3 regions of the Kribbella sp. NPDC056861 genome follow, and region 3 is predicted to be linked to each of the others. Evidence: riboswitches for the same ligand, from Rfam matches in the RefSeq annotation. Region 3 holds a riboswitch; each other region holds the start of a gene.
What was found. Region 3 has a riboswitch for ZMP and ZTP ahead of AB0P21_RS35675 (phosphoribosylaminoimidazolecarboxamide formyltransferase). Riboswitches for the same ligand answer to the same signal wherever they lie in the genome.
Positions count from the first base shown of each region.

Region 1: another riboswitch for ZMP and ZTP. It lies ahead of AB0P21_RS01100 (glycine hydroxymethyltransferase); the one in region 3 lies ahead of AB0P21_RS35675 (phosphoribosylaminoimidazolecarboxamide formyltransferase).
Region 2: another riboswitch for ZMP and ZTP. It lies ahead of AB0P21_RS00510 (bifunctional 5,10-methylenetetrahydrofolate dehydrogenase/5,10-methenyltetrahydrofolate cyclohydrolase); the one in region 3 lies ahead of AB0P21_RS35675 (phosphoribosylaminoimidazolecarboxamide formyltransferase).

Region 1 covers NZ_JBFBNQ010000001.1:259,058-262,321, reverse strand. The annotation lists gene AB0P21_RS01105 (acyl-CoA dehydrogenase family protein) at 1-1,265, shown strand, start outside; ZMP/ZTP riboswitch at 1,288-1,371, shown strand; gene AB0P21_RS01100 (glycine hydroxymethyltransferase) at 1,417-2,865, shown strand; gene AB0P21_RS01095 (MBL fold metallo-hydrolase) at 2,906-3,264, opposite strand, start outside.
Region 2 covers NZ_JBFBNQ010000001.1:99,790-103,053, forward strand. The annotation lists gene prcA (proteasome subunit alpha) at 1-585, shown strand, start outside; gene AB0P21_RS00500 (NUDIX hydrolase) at 582-1,190, shown strand; gene AB0P21_RS00505 (GNAT family protein) at 1,234-1,869, shown strand; ZMP/ZTP riboswitch at 1,875-1,965, shown strand; gene AB0P21_RS00510 (bifunctional 5,10-methylenetetrahydrofolate dehydrogenase/5,10-methenyltetrahydrofolate cyclohydrolase) at 1,987-2,853, shown strand; gene aroH (chorismate mutase) at 2,894-3,262, shown strand; gene AB0P21_RS00520 (prephenate dehydrogenase) at 3,259-3,264, shown strand, end outside.
Region 3 covers NZ_JBFBNQ010000008.1:296,325-299,588, reverse strand. The annotation lists gene ilvD (dihydroxy-acid dehydratase) at 1-569, opposite strand, end outside; gene AB0P21_RS35680 (hypothetical protein) at 754-1,752, opposite strand; ZMP/ZTP riboswitch at 1,842-1,927, shown strand; gene AB0P21_RS35675 (phosphoribosylaminoimidazolecarboxamide formyltransferase) at 1,949-3,145, shown strand; gene AB0P21_RS35670 (cupin domain-containing protein) at 3,174-3,264, opposite strand, start outside.

The sequences.
Region 1 (3,264 bases), on a different contig from region 3:
TCTGGTCCCAGGTCGAGCCGGGCCACGGCTGCCCGATCTCCATGACGTACGCCGCCGTGCCGGCTCTCCGCGCGGACAAGAAGCTCGCCGACGAGTGGATCCCGCGCCTCGCCGCTTCGCAGTACGACCCGCGCCGGCTGCCCGCCGCCGAGAAGGCCGGCGCGCTGGCCGGGATGGGGATGACGGAGAAGCAGGGCGGCTCCGACGTACGGGCCAACCTGACCACCGCCACGCCGACCGGCAGCGACGGCGAGTACAGGCTCACCGGGCACAAGTGGTTCTGCTCCGCGCCGCAGGTCGATGTGTTTCTCGTCCTGGCCCAAGCAGCGGACGGCCTGACCTGCTTCGTCGTCCCGCGGGTCCTTGCCGACGGCAAGCGGAACGTGTTCGCCCTGCAGCGGCTGAAGGACAAGCTCGGCAACCGGTCCAACGCGTCCAGCGAGGTCGAGTTCACCGACACGGTCGGCTTTCGGCTCGGTGACGAGGGTGCCGGCGTCCGGACGATCATCGAGATGGTCGCCGCCACCCGGCTCGACTGCGTGCTCGGCTCGGCAGCGTTGATGCGCCGGGCGCTGGTCGAGGCGACCTGGCACACGGCGCACCGCAGCGCGTTCGGCAGCCTGCTGAAGGACAAGCCCGCGATGCAGAACGTGCTCGCGGATCTCGCCATCGAGAGCGAGGCAGCAACCGCTCTCTCGATGCGGCTCGCCGCGGCCGTCGACGCCTCGCTGGCAGGCGACGAGCAGGCCGCCGCATTCCGCCGGATCGCGTTGCCGCTGGCCAAGTTCTGGGTCTGCAAGCGCACGTCGTTCCTGGTCGCCGAGGCGCTGGAGTGCCTTGGCGGCAACGGGTACGTCGAAGAGAGCGGTCTCCCATTGCTGTTCCGCGAGTCGCCGCTGAACTCGATCTGGGAAGGCTCCGGCACGGTCAATGCCCTCGACGTACTGCGTGCGCTCCGGCGCCCCGAGTCGCTCGAAGCCTGGCTGCTCGAGGTCGGCGCGGCGCGAGGTGCCGACCATCGGCTGGACGCTGCAGTCACCGACGTACTGGAAGCGCTCTCTGACCTCGCAGGCGCCGAAGCAGGTGCTCGCCGACTCGCTGCCCGGATGGCCGCGTGTCTGCAGGCATCGCTGCTGGTGCGGCACTCGACGCCCGAGGTGGCCGACGCGTTCGTCGCGTCCCGGCTGGCCGGCGACTGGGGTGGCGTGTTCGGCACGCTGCCGCGCACCACGCCGTACGGTCCGATCATCGACCGTGTCCTCTAGCGCGGCGCTCCACACGCTAGGGTTACCGGGTCGCGACTGGCGCTGAGGTGGGATCGACCACCGGGGAGCGAAAAGACCGTTGGCACCGTGCGCCTGGGTGCCGCGACCTTGTCACAGGTGAACCCTGTGCGACCTCAGGAGAGAGACGAAGATGACTCAACCCTTCGACGCCGCCGCCGCGTCGGCCGCGTACCGCAACGCGCTCGAGGTGATCGGTGCGGTCGAACCCACCATCGCCGGCGCGATCAAGGCCGAGCTGGCCGACCAGCGCTCCTCGCTGAAGCTGATCGCGAGTGAGAACTACGCCTCCCCCGCGACCTTGCTGACGATGGGCAACTGGCTCTCGGACAAGTACGCCGAGGGCACCGTCGGGCACCGGTTCTACGCCGGCTGCCAGAACGTCGACACCGTCGAGCAGACCGCGGCCGAGCACGCGAAAGCGCTCTTCGGCGCGCCGCACGCCTACGTCCAGCCGCACTCCGGCATCGACGCCAACCTGGTCGCCTTCTGGGCGATCCTGGCGCACCGGATCGAGTCGCCCGCGCTGGCCGAGGTCGGCGCCAAGCACGTCAACGACCTGTCCGACGAGGACTGGGGCAAGCTGCGCAAGGCGCTCGGCGACCAGAAGATGCTCGGCATGTCGCTGGACGCCGGCGGTCACCTGACGCACGGTTTCCGGCCGAACATCTCCGGCAAGATGTTCCACCAGAGCTCGTACGGTACCGACCCGGAGACGGGCCTGCTGGACTACGACAAGGTCGCCGCGACGGCCCGTGAGTTCAAGCCGCTGATCCTGATCGCCGGCTACTCGGCGTACCCGCGCAAGGTCGACTTCGCCAAGATGCGCGAGATCGCCGACGAGGTCGGCGCCACCTTGATGGTCGACATGGCGCACTTCGCCGGACTCGTGGCCGGCAAGGTGTTCACCGGCGACTTCGACCCGGTCCCGCACGCGCACGTCACCACCACCACCACCCACAAGTCGCTCCGCGGCCCGCGCGGCGGCATGGTGCTGTGCCAGCCGGAGTACGCCGACGCCGTCGACCGCGGCTGCCCGATGGTCCTCGGCGGCCCGCTCAGCCAGGTGATGGCGGCCAAGGCCGTCGCCCTGGCCGAGGCACGTCAGCCGTCCTTCCAGACCTACGCGCAGAACGTCGCCGACAACGCCGTCACGCTGGCCGAGGGCCTGATGAAGCGTGGCGTCAAGCTGGTCACGGACGGCACCGAGAACCACCTGGTCCTGCTCGACGTCTCGTCCTACGGCATCACCGGCCGCCAGGCCGAGTCGGCACTGCTCGACGCCGGTATCGTCACCAACCGCAACGCGGTCCCGCGCGACCCGAACGGCGCCTGGTACACCTCCGGCGTCCGGATCGGTACGCCAGCGCTGACCACCCGCGGCTTCGGCGGCGACGAGTTCGACAAGGTCGCTGAGCTGATGGTGGACGTGCTGTCCAGCGTCACCCCGACGTCGACCTCGACCGGCGCCGCATCCAAGGCGAAGTACGTGCTTGCTGACGGCGTGGCCGACAAGGTCCGCGCTGCTTCCGCAGAACTGCTCGACAAGCACCCGCTGTACCCAGGCCTCGACCTGAACTGAGGTATCAAGACAGCACCCGTCCCTTGGGCGGGTGCTGTTCTCATGCCCGGCAGGTCAACGGTTTGCCGTTGTTGTAGGTGACCATGTCCCGGAAGGCGCCCGGCACGTCGATGGGCGCTCCCGGCGCAGCGCCTCGCACCTCCGCATAGGCGCGGTGGAGATTGCCGACGATTCGCTCCGGTTCGCTCCAGCCGGCGTACTCGCCCAGGTCTGTTTCGCGAGCGGCGTCGAGTGCGGACAGGCCGGCGTCAATCCCGCGGGAAGCCAGGTCCTGGACGAAGCGCAAGTAGCCGAGGGTCGCGGAGATTGTTTCGGGGCCGCAGAGCGGGCCGTGGCCGGGAACGATCGTCCGGGCGCCGAGTGGGGCGATCACCTCGGTGAGGACGGCGATGGCGCCGG
Region 2 (3,264 bases), on a different contig from region 3:
GCGCTGGCCAACGCCTACGCCCAGACCCTCGGCGCGATCTTCTCCTCCGGTGGTGAGAAGCCGCTCGAGGTCGAGATCCTGGTCGCCGAGGTCGGCGCCAGCACCGCCGAGGACACGATCTACCGGCTCACTTACGACGGCTCGATCGCGGACGTCCGCGGTTACGCCGTGATGGGCGGCCCGGCCGAGCAGGTCGCGGAGTACGTCGGTGAGCACTACTCCGAGGGCATCTCGCTGGCGGGCGCGCTGCGCCTGGCGGTGGACGCGCTCGGGCACGAGGGCACCGAGGTACGCCAGTTGGAGCCGGATCAGATCGAGGTCGCCATCCTCGACCGGACCCGCACCCAGGTGCGCAAGTTCAAGCGGATCTCGGATGAGACGCTGGCCCGGATCCTGGCCGAGTCGCGCCCGGACACCTCTCCGGCCGGTAATGCCGAGCCGGCGACGCACGCCGAGTCGGCCCAGCCGGTCAACGGTGGCAGCTACGAGAGCGACTCCGCCGACGACGCCCCGGTGGCGCCGCCGGCTGAGGACGACACTCCGATCGCCCCGCCGGAAAACCCGGACACCGACCGCCCGCTGTGACGAGTTCTTCGCCGTCCGCCCCAGATACTTCTGGGGCGGACGGCGTTCGTCCAGGTGACCCTGAGCCGTGGGTCCTGCTCGACGAGGAGCCGGGGTACGACGGGTTTCTCACCGTGCGGAAGCGGCGCTACCGGATGCCGAACGGGCAGGAAGCCGACTGGGATGTCTTCGGCCCAGCACTCAACGCAGGGGTCAGCGGCGGTGTTGCCGTGCTCCCGCTGACGCCTGACGGCAAGATCGTGGTCGTGCGGATGTTCCGGGCCGGCCCCGACCAGGTGGTGACCAACCTCCCCGGCGGGCTGATCGACCCGGGCGAGGAACCGGCCGACGCGGGTCGCCGGGAGTTGGAAGAGGAGACCGGCTACACCTGCGAGTCGATCGAGATCGTGGGATGGATGTGGTCCGGCGCGTCCTCCGTCTACCGCAAGCACGTCGCGGTCGCCCGCGGCTGCCGGCCGGACGGCAAGCAGTCGCTCGACGAGTTCGAGGACTGTGTGCCGGCCGAGCTGACCATCGCCGAGTTCCTGGCCGATCTCCGCACCCCGGGGACGATGACCGGCACCGACGCGGCGTACTTCGCCCTGGATCACGCCGGTCTGCTCTAGCAAACCAGTTGCTCAGCACCAGGCGAGGTCCGAGGATGTCCGCGTGCTGACTGACCGCTGGCCGTTGCGCAACCTTCGCCTCACCACCGAGCGACTCGTCCTGCGCCAACCGGCCGAGGACGAACTGGCGGAGCTGGCCGACCTCGCCGCGGCTGGCGTGCACAAGCCTGGCGAGCGCCCGTTCCTCACTCCCTGGACGGATCTCGAGCCGGCCGAGCGGGCGCAGTACGTGCTGCAGCAACACTGGAACCGCCTCGGCGCGTGGTCGCCGGACAACTGGGCGCTGGAGCTGGCCGTGTTCCGCGACGACCTGCCGATCGGGTTGGTCACGCTGAAGGCCCGCGAATTCGCAGTACTGCGGGAAGTGCGCACCGAGTCCTGGCTGGGTCTGGCTCATCACGGCAAGGGCTACGGCACCGAAGCCCGTACTGCGCTGCTGCACCTCGCCTTCGCGCAGCTCGGAGCCGAGGCGGCGCTGTCGGAGGTGTTCCAGGACAACCACGGTTCGCAGGCGGTCTCTCGCAAGCTCGGTTATCAGCCCGACGGCATCTCCCGCGACGTGTTGCACGGAGAAGTGGTGATCTCGGACCGTCTGCGACTCACCCTCGCCGACTGGCGGCCGCGCGCAGTACGGGTCGAGGGGCTGGAGCAGTGCAGGGAGTCTTTCGGCGGGCAGTAAACTGCTCGACGGACCGCGACTGGCGTTGAGGTGGATGACCACCGGGGAACGGTCTGCCGCATCGAGTCGGCCGAGCCGCGCGCCTGGGCATTCAGACTTCTGTCCAGAGGAGTACGCGTGAGTGCCAAACTGATGATCGGGACCGACCTGGCCGCCGAGATGGTGACCAAGGCGGGGGAGCGGGCCAAGAAGCTGTACGACGAGACCGGCGTCCAGCCCTGTCTCGCGACGGTGCTGGTCGGGGACGACCCGGCCTCGGCCACCTACGTCCGGATGAAGCAGAACCGGAGCAAGAAGGCCGGCATCGGCTCGCGCAGTGTCGTGCTGCCCGCCGAGACGACCACCGAAGAACTGGTTGCCGAACTACACAAACTTTCCAACGATCCTGAGGTGCACGGCATCCTGCTGCAGCACCCGGTCCCGGCGCAGATCGACGAGCGGGCCGCGTTCGAGGCGATCGCTCCGGCCAAGGACGTCGACGGCGTGACGATGCACGGCTTCGCCGCGATGGCGTTCGGTGAGCCCGGCTTCGTCTCCTGTACGCCGGGTGGCATCCTCCGGTTGCTGCAGGCGTACGACGTACCGCTGGAAGGCGCGCACGCGGTCGTGATCGGCCGCAGCCCGATCCTCGGCAAGCCAGCCGGGATGTTGCTGCTGGCATCGAACGCGACCGTCACCTACACCCACTCCAAGACCCGCGACCTGGCCTCGATCGTCAGGACGGCGGACATCGTCGTCGCCGCGGTCGGCCGGGCGAACTTCGTCCGCGGCGACTGGCTGAAGCCGGGCGTCGTCGTGATCGATGCCGGATACAACGAAGGCAACGTCGGCGACGTGCACTTCGAGGAGGCCTCACAGGTGGCGAGCCTGATCACGCCGGTTCCTGGCGGGGTCGGGCCGATGACCATCGCGCTGCTGCTGGAGCAGACCGTCGAGGCCGCGGAATCCGAGACGGTCGCGCATCCGGTGGACGTTCTGTCCTAGTGTTGAGACAGCAACACCATCGATCGAGGAGGCAGTAGCTGTGGCGGTACGGGCGATCCGGGGTGCCACCCAGCTCGAGGTGGACGAGCGCGAGCATCTGCTCGAGCGGTCCGCCGAGCTGGTCAGGGCCGTGCTGGAGGCCAACGAGCTGGAGTCGGAGGACCTGATCAGCATCCTGTTCACCGTCACGCCCGATCTGCGGTCGGAGTTTCCGGCGGTGGCCGGGCGGCAGGTCGGCCTGACCGACGTACCGCTGATGTGCATGCAGGAGATCAACGTCCCGCACGCGTTGCCGCGAGTGGTCCGGATGATGGTGCACGCGGACTCGCCGCGGTCGCGGGAGAAGATCCAGCACGTCTACCTGCACGGCGCCGTCAGCCTGCGCCCCGACCTGACCGGCGCCCAGTGACC
Region 3 (3,264 bases):
CGCTCGACGGCGTCGACCTCCTCACGGGTGATCAGCCCCCGCGCGCAGGCGCCGACAGCCTCGAAGGCGTCGATGATCGTGACGTCCTTGTCGCCCAGCTTGCCGGGCATGATCGAACCGGCGTACAGGAAGACGCTGGCCAGATCGAGGCGCGCGGCGGCCATCAACATGCCGGGCAGCGACTTGTCGCAGCCGGCCAGCAGCACCGAACCGTCGAGCCGCTCCGCCTCCATCACCGTCTCGACGGAGTCAGCGATGATCTCGCGGCTCACCAGCGAGTAGTGCATCCCGACATGGCCCATCGAGATGCCGTCGGAGACGCTGATCGTGCCGAACTCCAGCGGATATCCCTTGGCCGCGTGAACGCCGTCCTTGACCGCCTTCGCGAGCCGGTCGAGCGAGAGGTTGCAGGGGGTGATCTCGTTCCAGCTGGAGGCGACGCCGATCTGCGGCTTGACCCAGTCGTCGTCCCCCATCCCGACGGCGCGCAACATGCCCCGCGAGGCAGTCGCCTCCAGCCCATCGGTGACCGTGCGGCTCCGCGGCTTGATATCAGGCGTGTTCGACATACCGCTCACTGTAAGAGCGTCGGGCGAATGAGACTGGTGACCCCCTGTCCAGTACTGCGCTGAATCGCCGCTCACGCGCGCCGCGGGTGCTGCTGCGGGGTGCCGCTGCGGCGTGTTGCCATGGGGTGCTGCTGCGGCGTGCTGCTGCGGCGTGCTGCCGCGGGGTGCTGGCTGCGGCGTGCGGTCAGCTCATGTTGTTGGCGACGGCGGTCGCGAAGCCGACCAGCGGGTCACCGGTCGAGGTGGTCTGGGTATAGGCCCACGGCAGGGTTTCGATCCTGCCCCCGGTCAGCGCAGCATGCTCCATCGCGGCGCCACTGGCGCCGGTGACCTTGAGCGCGAACGCCATGGCTCCATGCGCCGCAACATCCGGAGCCTCAGCAACCCGATCGACGACCCACCACCTGTCCCGAGCGGCAAGGACGGCCTCCCGCTGGTTGCCGACCTCGCGAGTGAGACGCCGCACCTTGGCCGCGGAGCCGTCCGCCATCACGTCGAGATAGACCTCAGCAATCACATAAGCAAGAACAGCACCCAAAACCGAACCAGGCTTGGCCTTTCCAGCAACCAATTCACCAAACCCCACCAACTCACCCAGCTCAAGAACGGACCACTTCGGCGCCAGCACCTGCACCCGACCCACATGTGCCGCGAACGAATCCGGATTCCGCTCAACCGCACTGTCGAAGATGAACTCCTTCTCCAGCGACTCCTTCTGCATCCCCAACGCAGCCCACTGCAGAACCTCCCACGGCACCGCATCATCCGGCGCCGCGTCGATCGCCGCCCTCAAAGCGACGGACGCACGCTTGAGGATCTGCTGGAAAGTCGCCGCCCGCTGCCCAGACACATGTTCAGCCGCCGCACTCCTCCGCACCTCCCAAGCCTCAGCAACCAACGTCTGCCCGAGCCACAGCAACAGATCAGGATCACGCGGCCGCGCCGTAAGCCGCATCTCCAGCAACTCACTACGCCCGATCGCCGCCTGCCCCAGCCCGAACACCCGAATCGACCGAACGTCGAGACTCGCCGGCGTCTTCTTCAGCAGCACCATCCCACCGGCCAGATCCCCACGCCGAACCGCAGCGCAAGCAGCATCGAGATCCAGATCGCTCCACGCCTGATCAAGCCGCAGCTCATCGGTACTGATCACCGCTGCCGGCTTCCGTGGAGAGTGGTCCATCCCTGGATGCTAGGCGCGCTCCGTGCTCCTAAAGGCTTACGTCGACGGTCGTTGCACGTTGTTGCAGAACGCGCAGCAGCTAGGCTCGGATCAGCGTTCGCGACTGGCGAGGTGGAGCACCACCGGGGAGCGAACGTTCCGGCAAGTGAAGGCGTCGTCCGCCTGGGCGCCTCCGACTCACCCTCGGAGGCTCGCGATGCACCTGCGCTACGGAATGAACCCACATCAGCCCGCCCACGTCTCGGTGATCGGATCGCCACCCCGGTCCGGGCGACAGGCAAGCGCGTCAGAGGCAGGCCCTTTCACCGTCCGGCACGGATCGCCGTCGTACATCAACATCCTCGACGCCTTGAACGCGTGGCAACTCGTGCGAGAGGCGAGCCACGCTTTCGGCGTACCGGCTGCGGCTTCCTTCAAACACGTCTCCCCCGCAGGCGCCGCGCTGGCCGGCCCACTCGACGAGACCATCCGTACGACGTACGCGGTCGACACCGTCTCGCCGGTCACCAGCGCGTACCTCCGAGCCCGCGACGCCGACCCCAAATCGTCGTACGGAGACTTCGTCGCCGTCTCCCACCCAGTCGATCGCGACCTGGCGAATCTGCTGAAACGACTGACCTGCGACGGCATCATCGCGCCCGGCTACGACGACGGCGTGCTCGACATCCTGGCCGCGAAGAAGCGCGGCACCTTCCTGGTCCTCGAGGCCGACCCCGACTTCGAGCCTCCCGCCGAGGAGGTCCGCGAACTCTTCGGCCTCAAGCTCACCCAACACCGCGACACCGAACCCCTGACCCGCTCCCTACTCCTCCCCGACCTACCCGACTCAGCCGCGCGGGACCTCCTGCTGGGCTTGATCGTGCTCCGCTACACCCAGTCCAACTCGATCGCCTTCCTGAAAGACGGGATGACGATCGGCATCGGCGCAGGCCAGCAATCCCGCATCGACTGCACCCGCCTAGCCGGCCAGAAGGCGGATACCTGGTGGCTCCGCCGCGCAGTCACCGCAGCCGCCGCGCCCCCTGCAACCACCGCAGCCGCCGACTCCACCGAGCCCGCGTCGCCCGACTCGCACAAATCCGACCCACAGCACAACGCGGCCCCACAACTGACGACGAGCCTCCCGCTATCCGCTCGCATCAACCACCAACTGGCCGCGGTCGACCACCTCTCCGCCGACGACCGCACAACCTGGCTCGCTCAACTGACGAACGTCGCGATGGTCTCGGACGGCGCAATCCCATTCGCCGACAACGTCGAGGAAGCCCACCGCCACGGAGTACGCCACCTGGCCGAGCCCGGTGGCTCCATCCGCGCCCCCGAGGTCACCGCAGCCTGCGCAGCCCTCGGCATCACCCTCTCCCAAACCGGCATTCGCCTCTTCCACCACTAACGGACCAACACCGATTGGCAGCGAGAGCTCAAGGAAACACGATCATGAGCGCTTCGAAGCCGGTGCTTGTCCTACTGGCATGACCGATCCCGGTGGTGTCCTCGACCAACAGCAAGTCA